3 regions of the Micromonospora sp. WMMD1219 genome follow, and region 3 is predicted to be linked to each of the others. Evidence: riboswitches for the same ligand, from Rfam matches in the RefSeq annotation. Region 3 holds a riboswitch; each other region holds the start of a gene.
What was found. Region 3 has a riboswitch for cyclic di-AMP ahead of ACN27C_RS23365 (transglycosylase family protein). Riboswitches for the same ligand answer to the same signal wherever they lie in the genome.

Region 1 (7,820 bases), 1.4 Mb from region 3:
CCCAGGCGCCCCGGCTCAGCTCGTGCCGGCGCAGCGCCCCGGCGAGCGGGCCCAGGGTCGGGCCCTGCTCGGCCAGGTCGAGCATCGAGGGCTGGTACGCGTCGGACACGCAGCCGATCGTACCCTGCTCTCGAACAGGCGTACGACGGTCAGCGCCGCAGCATCCGGCGGACCTTGCCCGGGACGGCCTGCTTGATCCGCTCCCGGAGCTGCTGCGAGCGCATCGCGACGATGGTGGCGCTGAGTTCGGCGTTCTCGTCGCGCAGCCGCTCGATGCGGGTCAGCAGTTCGGCCGGCGTGGTGGCGGCAGCGGGCCGGACGGCCGGCGGGAACACCGTCTCGCCGACCCGCCGGTCGAAGCGCGCCGCGCTGTCGCCGTCGGCGAACGAGGTGCCGAGGTCGTGCTTGGCCAGGAACGCGGTGATGGTCTCGAAGCGGGCCTTGTGGCCGTCGTTGAGCGCGGTGTAGTCGGCCTCGGCGTAGAGGTCGGCGGCGTCGACGTCGGCCGGCACGTCCCGCATGATCCGGTGCGGGATGCCGAAGTAGCGGGCCAGTTCCAGGGTGCGCGAGTCGTGGGCGAACAGGTAGCCGGGCGTGCCGGCGACGAGCGCGGTGATGGTGCCGTGGATGCGGGTGCCGAACGCGAAGTCGTATTCGGACAGGTGCGACATCCAGGTCCACGGGTCGACGAACATGCGCACCTTGTCCTCGGCGAACAGCGGGTGCGAGGTGTGCAGCGGGATGTCGCTGCTCTGGCCCCGGTGCTCGGGCGCGTCGCCGTAGAGCAGGGTGCCGAGCGTCCGCAGGTCCTGCGGCACGTAGCAGAGGTTCGGGTAGCGCTCCTGGTGGTGGCGGACCACCGAGGCCATCGAGCGGACGTACGGGGAGATGGTGAGCGCGACCTTCGAGTCGGCGGTCAGCTCCGGGCGGGTCTTCTCCAGCTGGAACGTGTCGCCGTGCAGGAACATCGACGGGCAGCCGATCTGCTCCACGGCGGAGAAGCCCAGCGCGTTGAGGTAGCTCTCGGTCACCTCGCCGCGGACGCCGATGCTGTGCGACCGGTCCAGCACGGCCTTGCAGAACGCGCGGACCGGCTCGTCGATCGGCCGCAGGTACTCGCGGTCGCCGTCGACGTTCGTCTGCACGCCGACGCCGAGCACCACCACCGGGATCTTCAGCCGCTCGATCAGCCGGGTCAGCGGCGTGAGGCGGTGCACGAAGCTGCGGCGGAACGCGTTGGCGAGCGGTACGACGAAGACGTCGTGCCGTTCGTTGATCTCGTCGGCGAGCCGCGGGTCGGCCGGGGTGCGGGTCGGTGTGATCTCGGCCGTGGAGGTGGCGAGCAGCTTGTACGCGGCGTGGCTGAAGACCAGGTTGCCGCTGTTGTCCCCGATCCAGTTGCCGGCGAACGTCTCCTCGGGCGTGAGGACGTCGAACGGGCCCTTGCGGGCGCGGAGCAGGATCCGCTGGTGCATCCGGTTCGCTCACCTTCCGTACGGCACGGCGTGCGGGCGGGAGCCGGGTGGGTGCCCGCGCGTGCAGGAACGGAAATCCTATCCGCCGCCGGTGCGGAGCCGAGCGGGCGTCGGCTCGCCGGGAACGTCCCGGTTCCCCGGGGTAGGGTGCCCGGAATGACCAGCGCGCCGACCGTCACCCGTGCCCCACGACTGCCGTCGCTGACCGGATTGCGGTGGGTCGCCGCGCTGCTGGTCTTCGCCTTCCACGCCGGCACCATGGGGATCGTCGCCGAACCGCACCTGAAGGCCGTGGTGGACAAGGCGTTCAGCCTGGGCCTGTCCGGCGTCGAGTTCTTCTTCATCCTCAGCGGGTTCGTGCTGGTCTGGTCGTACCGGGACGGGGAGCGCGCCAGGACGTTCCTGCGCCGCCGGTTCGCCAAGATCTACCCGAACCACGTGGTGACGTTCGTCGCCGCGCTGGCGATCGCGGCCTGGTTCGCCGATCCGGTCGTGCCGTGGGCCGCGATCGCCAACTTCTTCCTGGTCCAGGCGTGGATCCCGCTGGGCGGCTACTTCTACAGCGTCAACAACGTGAGCTGGTCGCTCTCCTGCGAACTGGCCTTCTACCTGTGCCTGCCGCTCGTGGTGCCGTGGCTGCGCCGGGCCCGTACCGGCGTGCTGCGCACCGTGCTGGTCGCGGCGCCGCTGCTCATCCTGGCGCTGTGGCCCGGCCAGCACCTGGTGCCGGAGGAGCAGCGGTGGTGGTTCACCCAGATCTTCCCGGTGACCCGGTCGCTGGAGTTCTGGATGGGGGTGGCCGCCGCCGAGCTGATGCGCCGGCACCGCTGGCGCGGACCGAACCTCGCCGTCGCCACCGGGCTGTTCGTCACCACCTGGGTGGTGGCCGCGCTGTGGATCCCGGCCGAGTTCTGGGCGGCACTGCTCGCGGTCGCGTACCTGCTGGTCATCGCCGCCGCGGCGGACGCCGACGTGCGGGGCCGGCCCACCCCCTGGCGGTCCCGCGCGATGGTCTGGCTCGGTGAGGTCTCGTTCGCCTTCTACCTGGTCCACGTGCTGGTCATGGTCACTGTGCTGCGGCTGACCGGGCACTGGGGGACCGGGCTGCCCGGCTGGCGCGGCCCGGTCGCGGTGCTCGGCTTCCTGGTGGTCACGCTCGCGCTGGCCGCCGCGCTGCACCGCTGGGTGGAGCTGCCGATGATGCGCCTGCTCGGCCCGTCCCGCCGGGCCCGCACGGCGTCGCGCGCACCGGCCGTGCCGGCTCCACGCGGGTCCGCCGAGGACGCCGCCACCCCGGCCGCCGACGGGGGCGCGACGTCCGTCGCCCGTCGGGCCGAGGGCATCGAGTACGCCGGGCGGCGTCGCCCGGACTGACACGCGCCGTCGTCTGCCGGCCGGTCCGCGACACGCCGTGCGGCGGTGCGTTCGTGGGGGATCGGCGGTAATTTGTACCCGTGCTTCCGATCGCGCTCACCTGCCCCGTGTGGTGGGTGGCGCGCTGGACCGCCCGGATGCTCGCCAGTCTCGCCGTGGTGGTCGCCTGTTCGTTCGGCGCCGCCACGCTGCCGTCCGGTGTCGCCGCTGCCGCCCCGGCTCCGGCGGTCGCCGCCTCGGCGTACACGGTCACGGGCGCCTCGACCGCCGCGCGGCCGGAGGTCGACCGCGTGGCCGAGCGGCCGGCCTCGCCCGCCGGTGTCCCGGCGCCCGCTCGCCGGGCGACGGTCCCGGCCGTCGCGGAGCCGGTCCCGGCCGGACGGGCCGCCGCGCCGGCCGGCCCACGGGCCCCGCCCGCCCGCTGATCCGCCCACGGGCCGCGCCCGTTCCCGCACCCACCGAACGTCATCCCCGCACCCGCCTCCCGGTGGCCCGCCCGCCCCGGCCGGCCGTGCGGCCCTCCCGCCAGGTTCTTCCCGTGAGGTGCCGACCATGTCGCAGACCGCTCTGTACCACTTCCTCACCTCCGTGCCCGAGGCCGCGGCCATCTGGTCCTTCCTGCTGCTGCTCGCGCTGGGCCTGCTCGCCGCGCTCGTCGCCCGGCCCGAACGCGAGCCCGCGCCGGACGCCGTCCCCGAACCGGCCGACGCCGACGCCGCCCGCCGCGACGACCTGGTCCGGTACGCCGAGGAGGTGGCGGTGGCCGCCGCCGGGGCCGCCCAGACGGCCCGCCGCCGCCGGGAGCGGTGGCTGGCCGCGCAGGACGAGGCGGAACGGGCCTGGACCGCGTACGACGAGGCGGACGCCGCCGCCCGCCGCCTGGCCGGCGCCGCCGCGCTGGCCGCCCCGCGCACCCCGCGCACCCCGGCTGAGTACGCGGCCCGGGAGCGCTGGCTGCACCACGCCGCCATGACGGCGCACTGGCGGGGCGACCTGACCGCCCGTCAGCTCGCCGACGTGCTGGCGGGTCGCAACGGGTGGGATCCGCGCCGGCACCCGGCCGAGCAGGAGACCGTGCTGGCACGCACCGTCCGGGACGGTCGCCGGGCCGGATGGGAGAGCGCCGCCGAGCGGGAGCGGGCGGCGTGGCGGGACGCGGAACTGGCCGCCGAGGCCGCCCGGACGCTCGCCGCCGAGGCGTACGCCGCCACCGTGGCGCTGCGGCCCGCCCCGGTGTACCGGAGCGCGACGGCGAGCGCCCAGCCGGTGCCCGCGACGGTCCGCAACGCCCGGTGGCGCCCGGCCCGGGTCGGCTGAGACGACCGTCTCGACCGAATCGTTACCCGGAATGTGGTGAGCCCGGTCACCCGGGCCGCCGAAACGGGCGTCCGGCGCGGAACAGGTCATCGAGTCGCGCGATTGCCGGGCCGGTGCTGGCCGTCTGTCCGCTTTCCGCCGCCGGGTGCCGTCGAAACTGCTTGTCCCATTGAGCGAAGTCAGTAACCGGGTGTTCCGAAATCCGTTACCGCGGATCACGTTTACGCAGGTGGGAGCGCTTGGCATGGGACATACCCACCGGTAGTGTCGGCGCGTCCGATGCGGTAATCGATCGCCGACGGCGACGCCGCACCGACCCGCCTAATCGTGTTCCACGAACCGGGGACCCATGAGCACCATCGGGGTGAATCCGCGAGCCACGGCCCGCGGTAGGGCGTACTTCCCGCCCGAATCCGTCAGCTAACCCGGTCGGCGGCCACGGAAGGAGTACCCCTCTTGCCCACCCCTCGATCGTCCCCCCGCCTCCACGGCACCGCGGTGCCCGCGCTCGCCTGACGCGCGACCGGCAACCGCCCCCTGGGCGCCCGGCATCACGGGCGTTCCCGATCCCCCGGCCATCCGGCCCCGCCAGCACGTGTGAGTTCCTCCGCGTGCCGGGCCGGCGTGCGCCGCTCACGCCCCGTGGAGGATTTCGTGAAGCACCACCTGAAGCGTCAGCTGCGACGGATCGTCACCGAGCGCCCGTACCAGATCATCGCCGGATCGGCCGCCGCGCTCGTGCTGGCCGCCGGCGCCGGCACCGTCGCCACCGCCGGTGACGACGCCCCGGTCGAGGAGAACACCGCGGCGGTCGCCGATCTCGGCGCCGCCCGTCTCGGCGAGCAGCCCGCCAGCCGCGGCGAGGCCCGCATCGCCGTCCCGCCGGCGTCGCCCAGCGCCTCCGCCGCGCCCAGCGCGTCGCCGAGCGCCTCCCCGTCGAAGAAGGCCACGGCCGACCCGGACACCACGCCCAAGGCCAAGCCGAAGCCGCCGTCGAGCAAGTCGCTCGACTACGACTACCAGGCGCAGATCAACTACTTCTACTGCGGTCCGGCCGCCGTGCGCAACGCGCTCAGCGCCGCCGGCATCGAACGCAGCCAGGACGCGCTCGCCGGCCCGCTCGGCACCACCGAGATGGGCACCAACTCGGCCGAGGACACCACCCGGGTGCTCAACCAGCAGGTCAAGGGCAACCCGTACCGGACCCGCATGATCCCCGGCACCGCCACCCCGGCCCAGATGGACCGGCTCCAGGCCGACGTGGTCGAGGCGATCACCAACGGCCGCGCGGTCGTCGCGAACGTCGCCGGCACCGCCACCGACACCAACGGCGGCTGGCACTCGTTCCCGGGCGGCCACTACGTCGCCGTGGTCGGCTACAAGGACGACGGCCGGACCGTGCGCATCGCCGACTCGGCCGACCCGTCGCTGCCGTCGTACTGGGTCACCACGATCGACCTGGCGAACTGGGTCTCCACCCGCGGCTACTCCGCCTGACCCCGCCCGGCCCCGCTGATCTTGCAGTTGCGGCCCCGTCACAACGGGCAAGCCGGGCGTCCCACGGGCCGAAACCGCAAGATCGACGGGATGGCGGGCGACGAGGCTGGCCGGGGTGCGGTCTCGCGTGTCCGGGGCGGGCGGTGGCAGACTGCGCCAATGGGCGATGCGACGGGGAAGCGGCACCTGATTCTCCTGCACGGCATGGGTGCCACCGGCGAGGTGTGGCTGCCCTGGGCGCCGCTGCTGGAACGCCGCTGGCCCGGCCGCTGGCTCGCCCCCGACCTCGCGGGACACGGCTGGTCGCCCTCGCTCGACGGCTACTCGTTCGAGGCCCTGGCCCAGCGCGTGGTCGACGGGCTCGGCCCGGTCCGGCTCAGCCCGGACGACCGGCTGGTGCTGCTCGGGCACTCGCTCGGCGGCGTGGTGGCGCTGGCGCTCGCCGCCCGGCAGCGAGGGCTTCCGGTCGACGCGGTGGTCGGGCTCGGCATCAAGGCGGTCTGGTCCCCGGCCGAACTGGCCAAGTCGGCGGAACTGGCCGCCCGGCCGGTCACCTGGTTCGCCACCCGTGACGAGGCGGCCCGCCGCTACCTGCGGGTCTCCGGGCTCGCCGGGCTGTTCGCACCGGACCATCCGGTGGTGGAGGCGGGGCTGCGCCGGGTGGACGGCCGCTGGCGGCTCGCGATGGACCCGGCCGCGTTCGCGGTCGGGGAGCCCCGGCTGCCGGCCCTGCTGGCCGCCACCGGTGTGCCCGTGCTGCTGGCCCGGGGCGAGCTGGACCCGATGGTGACCGACGCGCAGCTCAAGGAGCTGGGCGTGCCGGTGGCGACGCTGCCCGGGCTGGGCCACAACGCGCACGTCGAGGATCCGGAGGCGGTGCTCGCCCTGCTCGACCCGTACCTCTGAGCGGGCCTACACCTCGGCGCGCGGCGCCGGGACCGCCCAGTCGGGTTCCAGCTCCCGGCGGGCGGCGGTGAGGAACGCCTCGGCGTACCCGTCGGCGGGGAAGTCGCCCAGGTACCGGGTCCGCGCCGCCCAGCGCCGCGCCGCCTTCGGGTCGGCGTCGAGCAGGTCGGTGAGCACTTCGTCCACGTTGGACATGTCACGCCGCAGCACGTAGCCGGACGCCGCGAGCGGGAACCGCTCGACGAAGTGCGCGCCGTCGGCGCCGGTGTCGGTGACCGCGTACGGCTTGCCGGAGTAGAGCCAGTCGGAGATGACCCCGGACACGTCGGAGACCAGCGCGTCGGCGCGGTTGACGCACTCGGTGAGCGTCAGCTCGCGGCTCGCGGCGGCGCCCCACAGGTGCGGCCGGCCGGTCTTCGCCCGGTCGGCGGCGAGCAGTTCGGTGAGCCGGGCGAGCTGACGGGCCGAGGCCGGGTTCTTGCCGGTGTACGGGTGGGCGCGCAGGATCACCGCGGCGCCCCGGTCGATCAGCCGGCGGATCAGCGTCTCGGCCACCGGCAGCGAGCAGTAGTTCGCGTCGGCGTGGTGCCCGGTCCAGGTCGGGGTGTAGAGGACCGTGGGGTGCGCCGGTGCGGTGACCGGCTCCCGGCGTACCTCGATGGCCTCGACCTGGGGCCGGCCGACCACGACGAACTTGTCGGCGGGGATCTCCACGCCGGCGCGGGCGTACCTGTCGATCGCGGCCTGACCGGCCACGAAGATCTTGTCGAAGATGGCCGAGACCGGGTTGGCGCTGGGGGCCTTGTCGCTGTCGCCGTGGTGCAACTGCACGTGGGTGAGCTGGTTGAACCGGATCACGTGGGCGTTCTTCGCGCCGTGGTTGACGTAGAACGCCACCCGCAGGCTCGGCACCAGCGCCTCGTCGAGCGCCTTCAGCGTGGGGCAGAGGACCACCGGGGCGCGGGTGGCGGCGGCCACCGTGGACAGGAACTCCGGCTCGCGCAGCACCACCACGAACGGGCGGCCGATCCGCTCCAGGTACGGCAGCCACATGGTGACCTGGTACTCCGAGCCGGGCGGCGCGGAGAAGTGCAGCAGGAACTCGGGCTGGTGCCGGCGCAGCGCCCGGCCGACCGGGCCACCTCCGGCGGGCGGGCGGAACCGGCGCCGGGCGAGATCCAGCGCGACCGCCCCGCACCCGGCGCCGACGAGCAGCGCGGCGGCGAGCGCCGACCAGGCGGGCAGCGCCAG
Region 2 (7,820 bases), 1.6 Mb from region 3:
CGGCGCGTCCGGTGACGCCCGGCGGGCCGGCCGGCTGCTGGAGGAGGTGCTGGCGCTGGCCGAACCGGACGGCTTCCGGCGCGTCTTCACCCGGGCCGACCCCGAGGTACGGGACCTGCTCGCCGCGCGGCTGGACTCCGGCACCGCGTACTGGGCGACGGTGAGCGAGCTGGTCCGGGGCGTGGACGCGCAACCGGCGGCCGCGTCGGCCGACGGTCCGGCCCGGACGCTCGACGAGCCGCTCACCGAGCGGGAGCTGACCATCCTGCGCTACCTGCAGAGCATCCTGTCCAACGTGGAGATCGCCGCCGAGCTGTCGCTGTCGGTCAACACGGTGAAGACGCACGTGCGCAACATCTACCGCAAGCTCGACGCGACCCGCCGGCGGGACGCCGTCCGGCGGGCGCGCGAGCTGCGGTTGATCTGATCGTTGCTCAGCCGTCGTCGGTGGCGGCGTCCACCACGGCCAGCAGTTCGGCCAGGTCGTAGCCGCCGTCGTGGCGGACGTCGTTGACGAACAACGTCGGGGTGCCGTTGACGCCGCTGCGGATGCCGCCGACGAAGTCCTGCCGGACCCGGTCGGCGTACTCCTGCCGGCCGACCTCCCCGGCGATCTCCTCCGGCGACAGGCCGATCTGCTCGACGCCCAGCGACAGGTGCACCGGGTCGAGCTGGTCCTGGTGCTGGTAGAGCCAGTCGTACATCTCCCAGAACCGGCCCCGGGCGGCGGCGGCCTCGGCGGTCTCCGCGGCGCTCTCCGCGTACGGGTGGACGTTGGTGATCGGGAAGTGCCGGTACGCCAGCCGCACCGTGTCGGCCCGCTGGCGCAGCACCTCGGTCAGGTTCGGGTACGCGGCACCGCAGAACCGGCACTGGAAGTCGCCGTACTCGACGATCGTGACCGGCGCGTCCAGCGGCCCGCGGACATGGTCGCGTTCGGTCACCGGGATCCGCAGTCGTGCGGTGGTGACCTGAAGGGGCGTGGTCATCCGGCACTCACCCGCCGATCCGAGTCCAGGCTCTCGAGCGCGTCGAGGATCCCGTCCACGCCCGGGTTCACCTCGGGCGGGGAAAGGTGGCTCCACGCCACCCGGCCGTCCGGGCCGACCACCACGAGTGCCCGGTCCGACTGCCCGTTCGGCGCGTACGCGCCGTACCGGCGCGACACCTCACCCTTGGGCTCGAAGTCGGCGAGCAGCGGGAACCGGATGCCCCGGCTCTCGGCGAAGGCCCGGTGCGAGTCGACGCTGTCCACCGAGATGCCCAGCAGCACCGCGTCGTACCGCTCCAGCTCGGGCAGGGCGGCCTGGTACAGGGTCATCTGCTCGCCGCAGACCGGTGACCAGTCCGCCGGGTAGAAGGCGAGCACCACGGGACGGCCCCGGAACTGCCCGGGGCCCACCTCGCGCCCGTCCGGCGCCGCCGGCAGCGTGAACCCGGGCGCGGCCTGCCCGGGTGTGATCAGCCCGTTCGGATCACTCATGCCTCCCACCATGGCCGCGACCCGGGTGAGGCGGGCTCACCCGGGCGGGGTGGTTCCGGTCAGCGCACGACGAGGTGGTTGTGCACCTCCCGGATGCCGGGGGCGTTCCACACCACCCGCTCGATCTCCTCGCGCTCGCCGGCCGAGTGGACCTGCCCGTCCAGCAGCACCGTGTCGCCGTGCACCCGCACGTCGACCTCCTCGGTCTCGGTGGCGCGGTTGCGGGCCAGCGCGTCCACGATCCGCTCGGCCAGGTCGCGGCCGTCGGCGTGCACCGCCGGGCGCACGGCGATGCCGTTGCTCACCCCGCGTACGCCGGTGAGCCGGGCGACCGACCGTTCGGCGGCCCGCCGCTGGTACTCCCACTCGACCTCGCCGTGCAGCGTGACCCAGCCGTCGGCCACCGTCACCTGCAACGCCTCGATCGGCACGAACGCGTCCCACTCCAGCGCCCGTACGGCCGCGACGGCGATCTCCGGGTCCTCCCGTCCGGCCGCGGTGTCGATCCGGACGGCGAGGTCGTTGGCGACCGCGCGGACCCGGGTGACCCGGTGCGCGGCCCGCTCGGCGGCCCACTTCTTGGCGTAGCTGTCCACCCGGCCGGTGAGCGTCACCACGCCCTCGGTGACGGTCACCCCGATCTCGTCCGGGCCGACCCGCGGCTCCCAGGTCAGCTCGTCGAGCACGGCGGTCTGGATGTCCCGGTCGGTACGCGTGACCGTGTCGGTGGCCATCCGGCTCTCCCTCCCGTCGATCGCGGCGCGGGCACGTGGTCCCGCACCCGCGATCCTGCGCGTGTCCCGGGTGAGCCGCCCTCGCCCGGTCCGGGTGAGGCAGCACGACGGCCGCTCCCGGGAGCCCCGGGAGCGGCCGTCGTCGCGTCGTACTCGGCGGGTCAGCCGTCCAGGCCGGCCGGGGAGTTCGGCCGGTCCACATCCACGAACTCGATCTCGTCCGCGGCGCGGTCCCGGCTGCCGGCGGCGCGCGCCGCGGTCCCGGCGGCCCAGCCGATCGCCGCGCCGGCGAGCGCCGCCGCGATCAGCAGCGTCCAGGGCAGCGCGGGCCGGCGGCCGGCGAGCGCGTCGAACGCGAGACCGGCCCGGCGACGTGCCTCCTCGGCGGCGGAGCCGACCAGGTCGGTGGCGTCGTCGGCCAGGCCGGAGGAGCTGCGGCGGGCGGTACGGGTGGCGTCGCGCACGCTGTCACCGGCGGAACCGACGGCGGAGAGCAGGTGCTGCCACGCCTGGTCGGCGACCCGCTCGGCCTTGCCCCGGCGGTCCAGCAGGTTGGATCCGAACATAGTTCTACCTCCTCGGGTGCCGAAGGCCGGCGGCCACTTCGGACTCCGGTGTCCATCCGGCGGGTTCACTGTCTCGGGCAGTGCCCCACCGGCACGCCCGGCAAACCATGCCCGGGTCACGGGCGGCCCGGGCAGCGAACGGGACGAACCACCCGAACGCGCCGGGACCGGTGCCCACGGGACGTGCGTGCGCCCGCTACCCTGGTCGGCGGATCGGCCGGGCCCGCCCGGCCGCAGGGTTGGCCGCGGCCCACCTTGAAGGGGAAACTGGAACCCGGAGGTCCGGATTGGGTACGCCCAGGTGTGCCCAGTTCGCGAATTGCTCATCCCGGGGGGTGGCGACCGGGCCGTCGGAGGAATACGCTCGGTCGCGGCCCGCGTACTGATGAGGCGCCCGTCATGGGCGAGTGGAGGTGCTCGCGTGAGCCTGTCGATCGTGAAGTCGGTGCGGCCGGGTGGTGTCGTCCAGATCGCGCCCCGTGGGGAGATCGACGTCGACACCGCGTACGAGGTGCGGGAAGCGATCGCCGAAGTGCTCGCGAAGGGCCGCCCCTCGCGGATCGAGCTGAACATGCGGCTCGTCACGTTCATCGACTCGGTCGGCATCAGCGCCATGGTCGCGGGCTTCCAGACCTGCGAGGTCAGCGGCGTCAAGCTGGTGGTCACCGAGCCGAGCCGGTTCGTGCACCGGCAGCTCTGGGTGACCGGCCTGCTCGGCCTGTTCGGCGCGCCCGAGCCGTGGTTCGCCGACGACACCCCCGAGGTGCTGCCCGGCGCCTGAGCGCCGTTCACACCCCCTGCTGCCAGGGGACCTTCTACCCGTTGCCAGTCCGGCGTCGGTACGGGACGATCGTCGCGACGCACGACGGCGAGGGGGCCCGCTTGCAGAGCAGCGACAGCTTCAGCTACACCGTGCAGGCCCGGTGCACCCGGGCCGAGGCGGTGGCGCTACTGGGTGACCTGAGTCGCCAGGGCGAGCTGCATCCGCTGATCGTCCGGGTCCGGAAGCTGCCGGCCCGGCCGGGCGCGCTGGCCAGCTACGCGATCACCGACCGGCTGCAACTCGGCCCGCTGCACTTCCCGGTCACGTACCAGGCGGACGTGTTGATCGCCGGCGAGGACGAGGTCGTCACCGTGGCGCGGCAGCAGCCCGCCACGACGGTCCGCAACCACACCCGCCTGCGCGACGAGCCCGACGGCACGGTACGCATCGACGTGGAGATCACGCTCACCGCACCGGCACCGCTGTTCGGGTACGCGTTCCGCCAGGCCCGGGCGGCTCACCTGGGCCTGGCGGCGCGTCTCGGAGCGACCCTGGAGGGCCGGCCGACCTGATCCGGCCGCCCTCCAGGGTGCGCTCAGTACACCGACAGGTGCACGTGGTTGGTGTGGTCGCTGGACGGGTCGCCGTTGCCGCCGCTGTACGACTTCCACCCGCTGCTGGGCAGCCAGATCTGCTTGAACCAGATCACGTAGAGCACGGCGAGCGGGTCGGCGTTGCGCACGAAGTACGCGGCCAGGTTGTTGCCGTACGTCCGGTCGCCGCCGGTGGCCACGCCGCCGAAGCCGCTCTTCTGCGCGGCGAAGTCGCAGGCGCGCCCCTTCGGGTGCTCACCCGAGCCGCTGGGCCGGTGGCAGGAGACGTACCGGGTGAAGCCCGCCGCCTTGGCCTGTTGCAGCGCGTGCAGCGTGCGTGGGGTGATGCAGCCGTTCGCCGGGGTCGGGTCGTTGACGCTGCACGACTCCGACGGCCAGGAGCCGTCCGAGTTGCGCGGCGCGGGCTTCGCGTTCTTGCTGGAGGTGCCCTGGACGCTGCCACCGCCGCTGCTGCTGCGCGAGGCCCGGTCGTTCGCCACCTCGAGGGCACGCTCGGCCTGCTCCTTGCGCTTGCCCATCACCGCCACCTGCTTGCGCTGCTCGCGGATCTCGCCGTCGAGCTCGGTGCGGGTGCGGGTGGCCTCGTCACGGGTCGCGATCAGGTCGCGCAGCGTACGGTCCTCGTGCGCGGCGACCTGCTCCAGCGCGGCGGCCCGGTCCATGAAGCCCTCCGGGCTGCTGCTGCCGAGCAGCGCCCCGGCGGTGCCCAGGCGGCCGTTGCGGTACGCCACGGCGGCGATCTCGCCGACCTTGGCGTCCCGGACGGCCAGTTCGGCGCCGACCGTCTTGAGTTGTTCGTTGAGTTGCTTCTGCCGGTTCACCGACCGGTTGAGCGCGGCCTTCGCCTCCAGCCAGCCCTTGCTGGCCGCGTCGAGCTGGGCGCGCAGTTCGGGCGTGCCGCCCTCGTCGTCGCCGGGCGCGGCGGCGAGCAGGCCGGTCGCTGGCGCCGCCGAGGCGGGGGAGGCCGGAACGGTCGCGACGCCGAGGGTCAGCGTCGCGACGAGCAGGGCCGCCAACCGGGCGGCCGTCCGTCGTACAGGTGCCACTGGGGGCATTCACACGTCCTTCCGTCAGCGCCGACCGGGTTAGCTGACGGGTTCGGGACGGAAGATCCCTACCGCTGACGCGGATGCACCCCACGTACGTGGTTCCCCGGCTCGTCCCTGCGGACGATTAGGCGACGGCCGCCCCACCGGGGCCGGTGGCGCCCGCGGGTGCGGCCGCGACCGAGACTACCGGCGCTGCCCGGGCACGGCTCCGTGGAGCAGTGCCACTAGGCGGGGCAAAACCGGCATAAGACTACATTAGCCACAGTGATTTAAGTGTGTCCTAATCACCACTCGGTCTGTCCGCACACTCCAGCCGACGCTCCGGGTTCGACCTGCAACGTGGCGTGATCGATGGAGAAGTCCTCGTGCAGGGCGGCCCGCGCGGCGGCCAGCACGCCGGCCGGGTCCACGCCCGGGTCGGTGGTCAGGTGCGCCGAGGCCACCTCCATGCCCGAGGTGAGCGTCCAGACGTGCAGGTCGTGCACCTCGGCCACGCCGGGTACGGCGGCCAGCCGGTCGTGCACGGCGGTCACCTGGAGGTGTTCCGGCGCGGCCTGCACCAGGATGCGCAGCGCGGCCCGGCCGAGCCGCCAGGTACGCGGCAGGATGAACAGGCCGATCCCGACGGCGACCAGCGGGTCCGCCCACCACCAGTCGGTCACCGCGATGACCAGGGCGGCGGCGATCACGCCGAGCGAGCCGAGCAGGTCGCCGAGCACCTCCAGGTACGCCCCGCGCAGGTTGATGCTCTCCTTCGACCCGGCGCGCAGCAGCGCGAACGCGACGATGTTGGCGAGCAGGCCGAGCACCGCCACCACCAGCATCGGGCCGGCCAGCACCTCCGGCGGCTCGCCGAAGCGGCGTACCGCCTCGACCAGGACGTAGATGGCGACGGCGCCGAGCAGCACGGCGTTGGCGAGGGCGGCGAGCACCTCCAGCCGGTAGAGCCCGAACGTGCGCTGCGGGTCGGTGCCGGCCCGGCGGGTGGCGGTGATCGCCGCGAGGGCCATGCCGATGCCGAGGACGTCGGTGAACATGTGCCCGGCGTCGGAGAGCAGCGCCAGCGAGCCGGTGGTGAAGGCGGCCACCGCCTCGACCACCATCAGGGCGGCGAGCAGCGCGAACGCGGCCCAGAGGCGGCCCCGGTGGCGGTGTGCCGCGTTGGCCACCGCACCGCTGTGGTCATGACCTGCGCCCACGCCAACACCCTCCCTGCCGCGTACCGGCCCGGCCCAATGTATGTTCACATCGCTATGTATGCAAGTGAACTGTGGGTGGCGGCGGGGCCGGTCACCCCACCGGGTCGAGTGTGGTGAGGCGCTGGGTCGCCCGGGACAGCGCCACGTAGAGCGTGCGGACGCCCGAGCCGGGATCGGCCCGGATCTCACCCGGCGCCACCAGCACCACGCCGTCGTACTCCATGCCCTTGGCCTGAAGGCTGGTGACGACCTGGAGGCGGCCCGCGCCGAGCCCGCCCAGCCAGCCCGCCACCTCGTCCCGGCGCGGCACCGGCGTGATCACGCCGACGGTGCCCTCCACCTGCGCGAGCAGCGCCTCGGCCGCCTCGACGGTGGCCGCCGGCAGGTCGGCGGCGGGCACCGTGCGCTCGACCGGCGGCACACCCGTGGACCGCACCGCGGCGGGCAGCGGCAGGTCCGGGTAGAGGCGGCGGATCTCCGCCGCCGCCACCGCGAAGATCTCCGCCGAGTTGCGGTAGTTGGTGGTCAGCTCGTAGCGGTGCCGCTTGCGCCGGCCCAGCGCCTGGTCACGGGCCCGGTCCAGCTCCTGCGGGTCGCCGGTCCAGGCGGTCTGCGCCGGGTCACCGACCACCGTCCAGGACGCCAGCCGCCCGCGCCGGCCGACCATCCGCCACTGCATCGGCGAGACGTCCTGCGACTCGTCCACCACCACGTGCGCGTAGTCGCGGTAGTCGTCCGGACGCTCCCGCGCCGCCGCGCGGGCGGCGCGCTGCCGGTCGGCGTACGTGCTCAGCTCGCGCACGCCACCGGCGAGCTGGTACGGGTCGCGCTTGGGCCGGGCCCGCTGCACCGGCTTGCCGAGCAGCGCGTCCAGCTCGTCCAGCAGCGCGATGTCGGCCACCGTCAGCCCCTCGGTCGCGAGGCTCCGGTACGCGTCGCCGAGCAACCGGATCTCCGCCGAGGACAGGATCCCCCCGGCGTAGCGGCGCAGCCGGTCCGGGCGGGCCAGCCAGTCCAGCACGTGCCGCGGGTGCAGCCGGGGCCACCACGCCTTGAGGAACTCGCGGAACTCCGGCCGCTCGATGATCTCGTCCTCGAACGCGGGCTGCTCCGGCAACCGGCCCACACGCAGCGTGCGGGCCTGCGCGTAGAGCGCGGCGAGCACCGCGTCGAACGCCGCCCGGCGCACCTCGTTGCGGCGCGCGCCCCGGGCCAGCGTCCGGTCCCGGATCGCGTCCAGCGCGGGGCGCTCCAGGCGCAGCAGCTCGCCCCGGTAGAGCAGGCGCAGCTCGGCGGGGGAGTCCGGCACCGCGTCGCGTACCGCGCGTTCCAGCACCCGGCGCATCCGCAGCGACCCCTTCACCGCCGCCACGTCCGGCGGGTCGGTCCGGGACGCGGACAGGCCGGGGAAC
Region 3 (7,820 bases):
GCAAGCGCGCCGACGCGCACTTCGTCCGGTCGGTGACCAAGGACGACGAGGAGGTGTGGACCGAGCAGCTGCGGACGACGGACCTGGGCCTGGACCGGGAGGCGATCGACCAGCTCGACTGGACGCTGCGCCGGGTGCGGGCCGCCGAACTGGGCAACGGCTGGGACTCCGCCGGCAAGACCGGCACGTGGCAGGCGGGGCAGAGCACCACGCAGAACGTGCACACCTGGATGGTCGGCTGGACCGGCGCGCTCGCCTCGGCCGTCTGGCTGGGCACCACCGACGGCAAGCCGCTGCGGACGAAGGGCGGCAGCTACGAGGTGTACGGCTCGACCGGCGCCGCGCCGATCTGGCGGCAGTTCATGAACCGGGCCACCGCGGCCATGAAGCTCGACCCGGGCAAGTACCGCTTCGGTGAGCCGGCGTTCCCCGGCGAGACCCCGGAGCCGACGCGGTCGGTGCCACCGCCGCCGACCACCGCCGCGCCGACGCCCTCGGAGTCGCCGAGCCCGAGCCCTTCCTCGTCGAGCCCGAGCCCGGGCCCGACCGGTCGGCCGACGTCGCGGCCGACGCTGACGCCGTCGCTTCCACCGCTGCCCACCGTGTCGCCGACGCGTACCCGCGGCCCGCGCTGACCCGGCCGGGCGGCGGATCGGCCGCCCGGCCGCGCGCACGGCGGCCTCGCGTCTATGCGCGCCATTCGCACACAGCGGCAACGTCCGCAATTTGCACGCCCGCCCATCCACAGTCGGCGATGTTCGCCCTGATCAGGGCCTATTGAAGATCATGGTTGCCTGAATCGACGCGCGCGGCGACACGCCCGACTGTCAGCCGTTGCCCAGGTCACCCATTGCTCCGGGCTCGGGCGGCGTGTGATTGTGCACCAGCGAGCCGCCGACCCCCGGCGACTCACGACGGTCGATCTGTCGACCCGGAGCCACGCCGGCAGCTCCGGTGACCGGCCGTCACCCTGCCTCGCACCACCGCGCCGCCCGTCCCCACCGGGCTCCGTGCGGCGCGCCTGTAGAACAGGAGCAAACCCCCGTGAAACTCTCACCTCGCTTCGCCGCGCTCACCGGCGCGGCCGCGGCCGGCATCCTCGCTGCCGGCACCGCCGCGGCCGTGCAGGCCGCGCCACCCGGGCCCGCCGCCCCGGACCCGGCCCAGGCCCGCGCGACCGCCGCCGACTCGGCCCGTGCCCTGGTCGCGAACCGTCCCGCCTACCTGCAGGCCGGCTCCGACGACGCGTTCGTCCAGAAGCCGGTCATCTCCTCCGAGGGCACCCAGTACGTGCCCTACGAGCGCACCTACAAGGGCCTGCCGGTGGTCGGCGGCGACTTCGTGCTCGCCACGGACGCAGCCGGCAACCTGAAGTACGCCTCGGTCGCCCAGCAGCGGCCCATCGGCGCCCTTGCCACCACGCCCGCGCTGACCCGGGACGCCGCCGCGAAGACGGCGCGCGCCCAGCTCACGACCGTGAACGCGGTCGAGGGCACCACGCTCGTGGTCTACACGCTCGGCGCCGCACCGGCGCTGGCCTGGGAGACCACGGTACGCGGCACCGGCGCGGACGGCCCCAGCCGGCTCACCGTCGACGTCGACGCCCGCACCGGCGCGGTCCTGCGCAAGCAGGAGCACGTGGTGCGCGGCACCGGCACCGGCGCCTGGAACGGGCCCAGCCCGCTGACGCTCAACACCACCCAGTCGGGCTCGACGTACACCATGAAGGACCCGACGGTCACGAACCTGAGCTGCCAGGACGCGGCGAACAACACCACGTTCAGCGGCTCCGACGACGTCTGGGGCAACGGCACCGCCACCAACAAGGAGACCGGCTGCGTGGACGCGCTGTTCTCCGCGCAGACCGAGCACAAGATGCTCGCCCAGTGGCTGGGCCGCAACGGCGCCAACGGCAACGGCGGCTACTGGCCGATCCGGGTGGGCCTCAACGACCAGAACGCCTACTACGACGGCAGCCAGGTGCAGATCGGCAAGAACACCGCCGGCCAGTGGATCAGCTCGCTGGACGTGGTGGCGCACGAGATCGGCCACGGCATCGACGACAACACCCCCGGCGGCATCTCCGGCGGCGGCACGCAGGAGTTCGTGGCTGATACGTTCGGCGCGGCCACCGAGTGGTTCGCCAACGAGCCGTCCAGCTACGACGCGCCGGACTTCCTGGTCGGCGAGAAGATCAACCTGGTCGGCTCCGGCCCGATCCGCAACATGTACAACCCGTCCGCGCTCGGCGACCCGAACTGCTACTCCAGCAGCATCCCGTCGACCGAGGTGCACGCCGCGGCCGGCCCGGGCAACCACTGGTTCTACCTGCTGGCCAACGGCAGCAGCCCGACCAACGGGCAGCCCTCCAGCTCCACCTGCAACGGCAGCAGCGTGACCGGCCTGGGCATCCAGAAGGCCATGAAGATCATGTACAACGCGATGCTGCTGAAGACGTCGTCCTCGTCCTACCTGAAGTACCGCGTGTGGACGTTGCAGGCGGCGAAGAACCTCTACCCGAGCGGCTGCACGGAGTTCAACGCGGTGAAGGCGGCGTGGACCGCGGTCAGCGTACCGGCCCAGTCGGGCGAGCCGACCTGTGCCGGCGGCACCCCGACGCCCACGCCGAGCACCACGACCACTCCGCCGTCGGGCGGCTGCTCCGGCAACAAGCTCGCCAACCCGGGCTTCGAGTCGGGCAACGTGAGCTGGAGCGCCTCGTCCGGCGTCATCACCACCGACAGCGGCCAGGCCGCACACGGCGGCTCGTACAAGGCGTGGCTGGACGGGTACGGCTCGTCGCACACCGACACGCTCAGCCAGTCGGTGACGATCCCGGCCGGATGCCGGGCGACGTTGAGCTTCTGGCTGCACGTCGACAGCGCGGAGTCGACCACCAGCACCGCGTACGACAAGCTCACCGTCAAGGCGGGCAGCACCACGCTGGCCACCTACTCCAACCTGAACAAGGCCACCGGCTACGTGCAGCGGTCCTTCGACATCTCGTCGCTCGCGGGCACCACGGCGACCATCTCGTTCAGCGGCGTGGAGGACAGCTCGTTGCAGACGTCCTTCGTCGTCGACGACACCGCGGTCACCCTGAGCTGACCGTGGCGTAGCGCGGCCGGTCGTCGTCCTCCCGGCGGCCGGCCGCCTCGTCGTGCCAGAGCCTCGTCGTGCCGGGCGTCGCGGGGTCGCGGCGCCACGCGGCCGTCGGGTCAGGCCGGGCTGCCGGCCCGGGACGGGGTGCCGCGGTCGCGGTGAATCCGCGCGGCCGCCTCGTGCATCGCGCGGCCGAACAGCTCGACCTGGTCGCCCATGGTGCCGAGCCGGGCGGCGAGCGCGTCGGCGTCGGCCCGCGCCGACGCGCTGACCTGGGCGTCCAGCTCGGACAACGCGGCGTTGGCGGCGGTGACGAGGTGTCCGCAGAGGACGTCGAGGGGCTCGCCGGCCAGCTCCGGGTCGACCGTCACGGAATCCAGCCGGCCACCCTGGACGGCGACCGCGCGGACCCGCCCGCCGGCGGCCGTGCCCTCGGCGCGGAGCAGGTCGCCCGGCTCGCCGTCGGCGTGCGCCGAGGCCCGGGAGCGCATCGCGGTGAGCGCCTGCTGCGTGCGGGTCAGCATCTCGTCGAGGCTCGCGGCCGCCGAGAACGGGTCGTTGGTCATTTCCGCGCTTTCTTCACGTCTTAGCCGAGCACCGTGACCCTAGCAACCGGCTCCGACGAATCGCGGTCACCGGCTGTCGCGGGCCGCGCCCCGGCGCCGCGAGCAGGCCGGACACCGGCGACGCGGCGTGTCGCGGACGGGTGAACGCCCGGCCGGACGGACCGGCCGGGCGTTCTCCGGACCGCTGTCAGCGCAGGCGCAGCCGCTGACCGGGGAAGATCAGGCCCGGGTCGTCGCCGACCACTGCCCGGTTGCGCTCGTGCAGGGCACGCCAGCCGCCGTCGACGCGCTGCGCCACGGCGATCTCCGACAGGGTGTCCCCGCGCCGGACCACGTACGTCCCGGCACCGCTCGCGGGCTGCGGCGCGGCCTTCGTCGCGGGCCGCTCCGGCGCGGCCTTGCGCGGGGCCGGCCGCTCCGGGGCGGCCTTGCGCGGAGTGGCCTTCGTGGTGGCCCGCTCGCCGGCCGCGGCCGACCCGGCGTTCGCCGAGCCGCCCTTCCTGCCGCAGACCGGCCACGCGCCGATGCCCTGACCGCGCAGCACCTTCTCGGCGACGGCGATCTGCTCGGAGCGGCTGGCCAGGTCGGCGCGGGCGGCGTACTTCTTGCCGCCGTAGCCGTTCCAGGTGGCGCGGGAGAACTGGAGCCCGCCGTAGTAGCCGTTGCCGGTGTTGATCTTCCAGTTGCCGCCTGACTCGCAGCGCGCGACCGCGTCCCAGTTGACGCCCGCGCTGGCCGGGGCGGCCGGGCCGAAGAGGGTCGCGGCGCCGACGGCGGCGCCGGCCAGAACCGCCCCGAGAGCGGTACGGCGGCTTCGGGCTGAGTATTCAGTTGCCATGTGGATTCCTCCACGCCGACGAGGTGAGCTGTCGGGTTCGGGCCGAGGAGCCCGGCCGCCGGTGGCGGCTTCACCCCGAGGTGACGATGCACCGTGGAACGTGTGGTTCCCCCGCTCCCGCGCGAGGTTCGGTTACCGGGGACGGCGGCGGGATTTGGCGTTTCCGGCCCGCGGTGTCCGCGTCTGCGAACGAAACCGACGCTAGGAGCGTTTTGCGACGATCGTCCACTTCTTGTGATGCTCTTCACCCGGCCGGGCTACCGGCGGCGGCGCTACGGTGGCAGGGCCAGGCAAGATCACGGGAGGACGGGACGGATGACCGATCACGGACACGAGCTGACCTTCGGCGGCTTCCTCACCCCCGCCGCCGGGCAGCCCGACCAGGTGGTGGCGCTCGCCCGGCTCTGCGAGCAGGTCGGGCTGGACCTGGTCACGTTCCAGGACCACCCGTACCAGCCGGGCTTCCTGGACACCTGGACGCTGATGTCCTACGTGGGCGCCGCCACCGAGCGCATCCGCCTGGCCGGCAACGTACTCAACCTGCCGCTGCGCCAGCCGGTGGTGCTGGCCCGCAGCATCGCCAGCCTGGACCTGCTCACCGGCGGCCGGGTCGAGCTGGGGCTCGGCGCGGGCGCGTTCTGGGACGCGATCGAGGCGACCGGCGGGCGGCGCCTGTCCCCCGGCGCCGCCGTCGAGGCCCTGGACGAGGCGATCCGGGTGATCCGCGAGGTCTGGGACACCGACCGGCGCGGCATGATCCGGGTCGACGGCGAGCACTACCGGGTGGTCGGCGCCAAGCGCGGCCCGGCGCCCGCGCACCCGGTGGGCATCTGGGTCGGCGCGTACAAGCCGCGCATGCTGCGCCTGGTCGGCCGCGCCGCGGACGGCTGGCTGCCGTCCCTGTCGTACCTGCCGAAGGGCCCCGACGAGCTGCCCGCCCTGAACGCGCTCGTCGACGAGGGCGCCCGGGCCGCCGGGCGCGACCCGGCCGCGATCCGCCGCATGCTCAACGTGACCGGCACGTTCGCCCGCTCGTCGGCCGGTTTCCTGGCCGGGCCGCCGGACCAGTGGGTGGAGGAACTGGCCGGGCTCACGCTGGAGCACGGCATCACCACGTTCATCCTCGGCAGCGACGAGCCGCGCGCGATCCAGATCTTCGGCCAGGAGGTCGCGCCCGCCGTGCGGGAGCTGGTCGCCGCCGAGCGCGCCACGCCCGGCGGCGGTGCCCGCGCGGCCGCCGAGGAGCAGGCCGCCGCCGGCGGCCCGAGCACGCTGGGTGTCACCCCCACCCCCGACCCGGGGGTACGCCTGAGCGCGCGCCGCCCCTGGGACGAGTCCACCCGCCCGAGCGCCCCGCCGCCACCGGCCGGGCACACCTACCCGGCCCGGGGACAGGCCGCCGGGCAGCACCTGGTGGACGTGCACGACCACCTGCGGCAGGAGCTGGCCCAGGTGCGCGACCTGCTGGAACAGGTCAAGCAGGGCTCGGTCACACCGGGCCGGGCGCGGGCCGCGCTGAACGAGATGACCATGCGGCAGAACAACTGGACGCTCGGGGCGTACTGCGCGGCCTACTGCACGATGGTCACCCAGCACCACGGGCTGGAGGACGCCTCGATCTTCCCGCACCTGCGCCGCTCCGAGGCCGGGCTGGCCGCCGTGCTGGACCGCTTGGAGGAGGAGCACGTGGTGATCCACGGCGTGGTGGAGAGCGTGGACCGGGCACTCGTGGAGCTGGTCCGCCGGCCCGGCGACTTCACCGGACTCCAGGAGGCGGTGGACCTGCTCACCGACACGTTGCTGTCGCACCTGTCGTACGAGGAGCACCAGATCGTCGAGCCGCTGGCCCGGCACGGTTTCTTCCCCGGCCAGCTGTGAGGTAGCTGACTTTTGGTTCCCTAAGTCAGGTGGGTACCGTCGACGCCATGACGGACCTCCTCGCCCACCGTGACTCCTGGTCCACCGCCAACTGCTCGATCGCCCGGGCGCTCGAGGTGGTCGGCAACCGCACCACGCTGCTCCTGCTGCGGGAGGCGTCGTTCGGCACCCGCCGCTTCGACGACTTCGCCCGGCGGGTCGGCGTCAGCGAGCCGGTGGCCGCCGCACGCCTCAAGCAACTCGTCGCCGACGGGCTGCTCGACCGGCGTCCCTACCGCGAGCCCGGGCAGCGCACCCGCGACGAGTACGTGCTCACTGCCAAGGGAAGCGACCTGATCCCGGTGCTCGTCGCGCTGCGGCAGTGGGGCGACGCGTACGCCGCCGACGAGGCCGGCCCGGCGGTCCGGGTTGCCCACGACGAGTGCGGCGCGCCGGTGCACGCGCGGCTGCGCTGCGACGCCGGGCACGACGTACCGCCCGGCGAGCTGGCCGTCCTGCCCGGCCCGGGCCTGCTGTCCGCCTGACCTCCCTTTTCCACCACACCTCGGAGCGAGACCATGAAGATCGCTGGAAGCACCGCCCTGGTCACCGGCGCCAACCGCGGCTTCGGCCGGCACCTGGCCGCCGAACTCGTCGCGCGCGGCGCCACCGTCTGGGCCGGCGCCCGCAACCCGGACACCGTGGAGCTGCCCGGCGTCACCCCGGTACGCCTCGACATCACCGACCCAGCATCGGTGGCCGCCGCCGCCGAGCGGGCCGGTGACGTGACGCTGCTGGTCAACAACGCCGGCGTGAGCACCGGCACCGACCTGCTCGACGGCGACCTCGCGCAGATCCGGCTGGAGCTGGAGACGCACTACCTCGGCACGCTGTCGGTGGTACGGGCGTTCGCGCCCCGGATCGCGGCCAACGGCGGCGGCACGATCCTGAACGTGCTGTCGGCGCTGTCCTGGTTCACGTTCCCCGGCGTCGGCGCGTACGGCGCGGCCAAGGCCGCCGAGTGGTCGATGACGAACGCCCTGCGCGTCGAGCTGGCCGGCCGGGGCGTCCGTGTCGCGGGCCTGCACGTGGGCTACATGGACACCGAGATGGCCGCCGCCGTCCCCGGCCCGAAGGCCGACCCGGCCGACGTCGCCCGGCTCGCCGCGGACGGCATCGAGTCCGACAGCTACGAGATCCTGGCCGACGACGTCGCCCGCCGGGTCCAGGCCGGACTGTCCGGCGGCGTGGCCGCGCTCTACCCCGCACTCCCCTGAGCCGACCCGTCTTCGCCGAGGTGGCGGCGCCACCTCGGCAAGACGGTTCCGCTGCCACAACTACCGCCACTCTGGGACACCCCAGCGTGATCAACACCAGCTCGCCGAGGTGGCCGGGTCAGAGCCCGTGGGATGCCGCCACTTCGGCGCAGTGGTGTCGATCACGCAGCTGCCACGACT

Region 1: it holds a riboswitch for cyclic di-AMP, as region 3 does, so the genes downstream of both, ACN27C_RS29845 (C39 family peptidase) here and ACN27C_RS23365 (transglycosylase family protein) in region 3, are expected to answer to the same signal.
Region 2: it holds a riboswitch for cyclic di-AMP, as region 3 does, so the genes downstream of both, ACN27C_RS16370 (coiled-coil domain-containing protein) here and ACN27C_RS23365 (transglycosylase family protein) in region 3, are expected to answer to the same signal.

Annotation. Positions count from the first base shown of each region.
Region 1 covers NZ_CP186057.1:6,390,829-6,398,648, reverse strand. Annotated here, with positions in the region: gene ACN27C_RS29870 (alpha-ketoglutarate-dependent dioxygenase AlkB) at 1-109, opposite strand, end outside; gene ACN27C_RS29865 (polysaccharide pyruvyl transferase family protein) at 150-1,475, opposite strand; gene ACN27C_RS29860 (acyltransferase family protein) at 1,632-2,849, shown strand; gene ACN27C_RS29855 (hypothetical protein) at 2,930-3,274, shown strand; gene ACN27C_RS29850 (hypothetical protein) at 3,402-4,166, shown strand; cyclic di-AMP (ydaO/yuaA leader) riboswitch at 4,475-4,616, shown strand; gene ACN27C_RS29845 (C39 family peptidase) at 4,821-5,663, shown strand; gene ACN27C_RS29840 (alpha/beta fold hydrolase) at 5,823-6,569, shown strand; gene ACN27C_RS29835 (CDP-glycerol glycerophosphotransferase family protein) at 6,576-7,820, opposite strand, start outside.
Region 2 covers NZ_CP186057.1:3,373,541-3,381,360, forward strand. Annotated here, with positions in the region: gene ACN27C_RS16335 (LuxR C-terminal-related transcriptional regulator) at 1-427, shown strand, start outside; gene ACN27C_RS16340 (DsbA family protein) at 435-989, opposite strand; gene ACN27C_RS16345 (redoxin domain-containing protein) at 986-1,483, opposite strand; gene ACN27C_RS16350 (BON domain-containing protein) at 1,543-2,217, opposite strand; gene ACN27C_RS16355 (hypothetical protein) at 2,379-2,783, opposite strand; gene ACN27C_RS16360 (STAS domain-containing protein) at 3,205-3,564, shown strand; gene ACN27C_RS16365 (SRPBCC family protein) at 3,666-4,118, shown strand; gene ACN27C_RS16370 (coiled-coil domain-containing protein) at 4,142-5,215, opposite strand; cyclic di-AMP (ydaO/yuaA leader) riboswitch at 5,220-5,350, opposite strand; gene ACN27C_RS16375 (cation diffusion facilitator family transporter) at 5,494-6,408, opposite strand; gene ACN27C_RS16380 (HelD family protein) at 6,500-7,820, opposite strand, start outside.
Region 3 covers NZ_CP186057.1:5,012,699-5,020,518, reverse strand. Annotated here, with positions in the region: gene ACN27C_RS23380 (transglycosylase domain-containing protein) at 1-635, shown strand, start outside; gene ACN27C_RS23375 (M4 family metallopeptidase) at 1,045-3,108, shown strand; gene ACN27C_RS23370 (YbaB/EbfC family nucleoid-associated protein) at 3,219-3,668, opposite strand; gene ACN27C_RS23365 (transglycosylase family protein) at 3,856-4,506, opposite strand; cyclic di-AMP (ydaO/yuaA leader) riboswitch at 4,505-4,650, opposite strand; gene ACN27C_RS23360 (LLM class flavin-dependent oxidoreductase) at 4,822-6,384, shown strand; gene ACN27C_RS23355 (winged helix-turn-helix transcriptional regulator) at 6,432-6,908, shown strand; gene ACN27C_RS23350 (SDR family oxidoreductase) at 6,942-7,640, shown strand.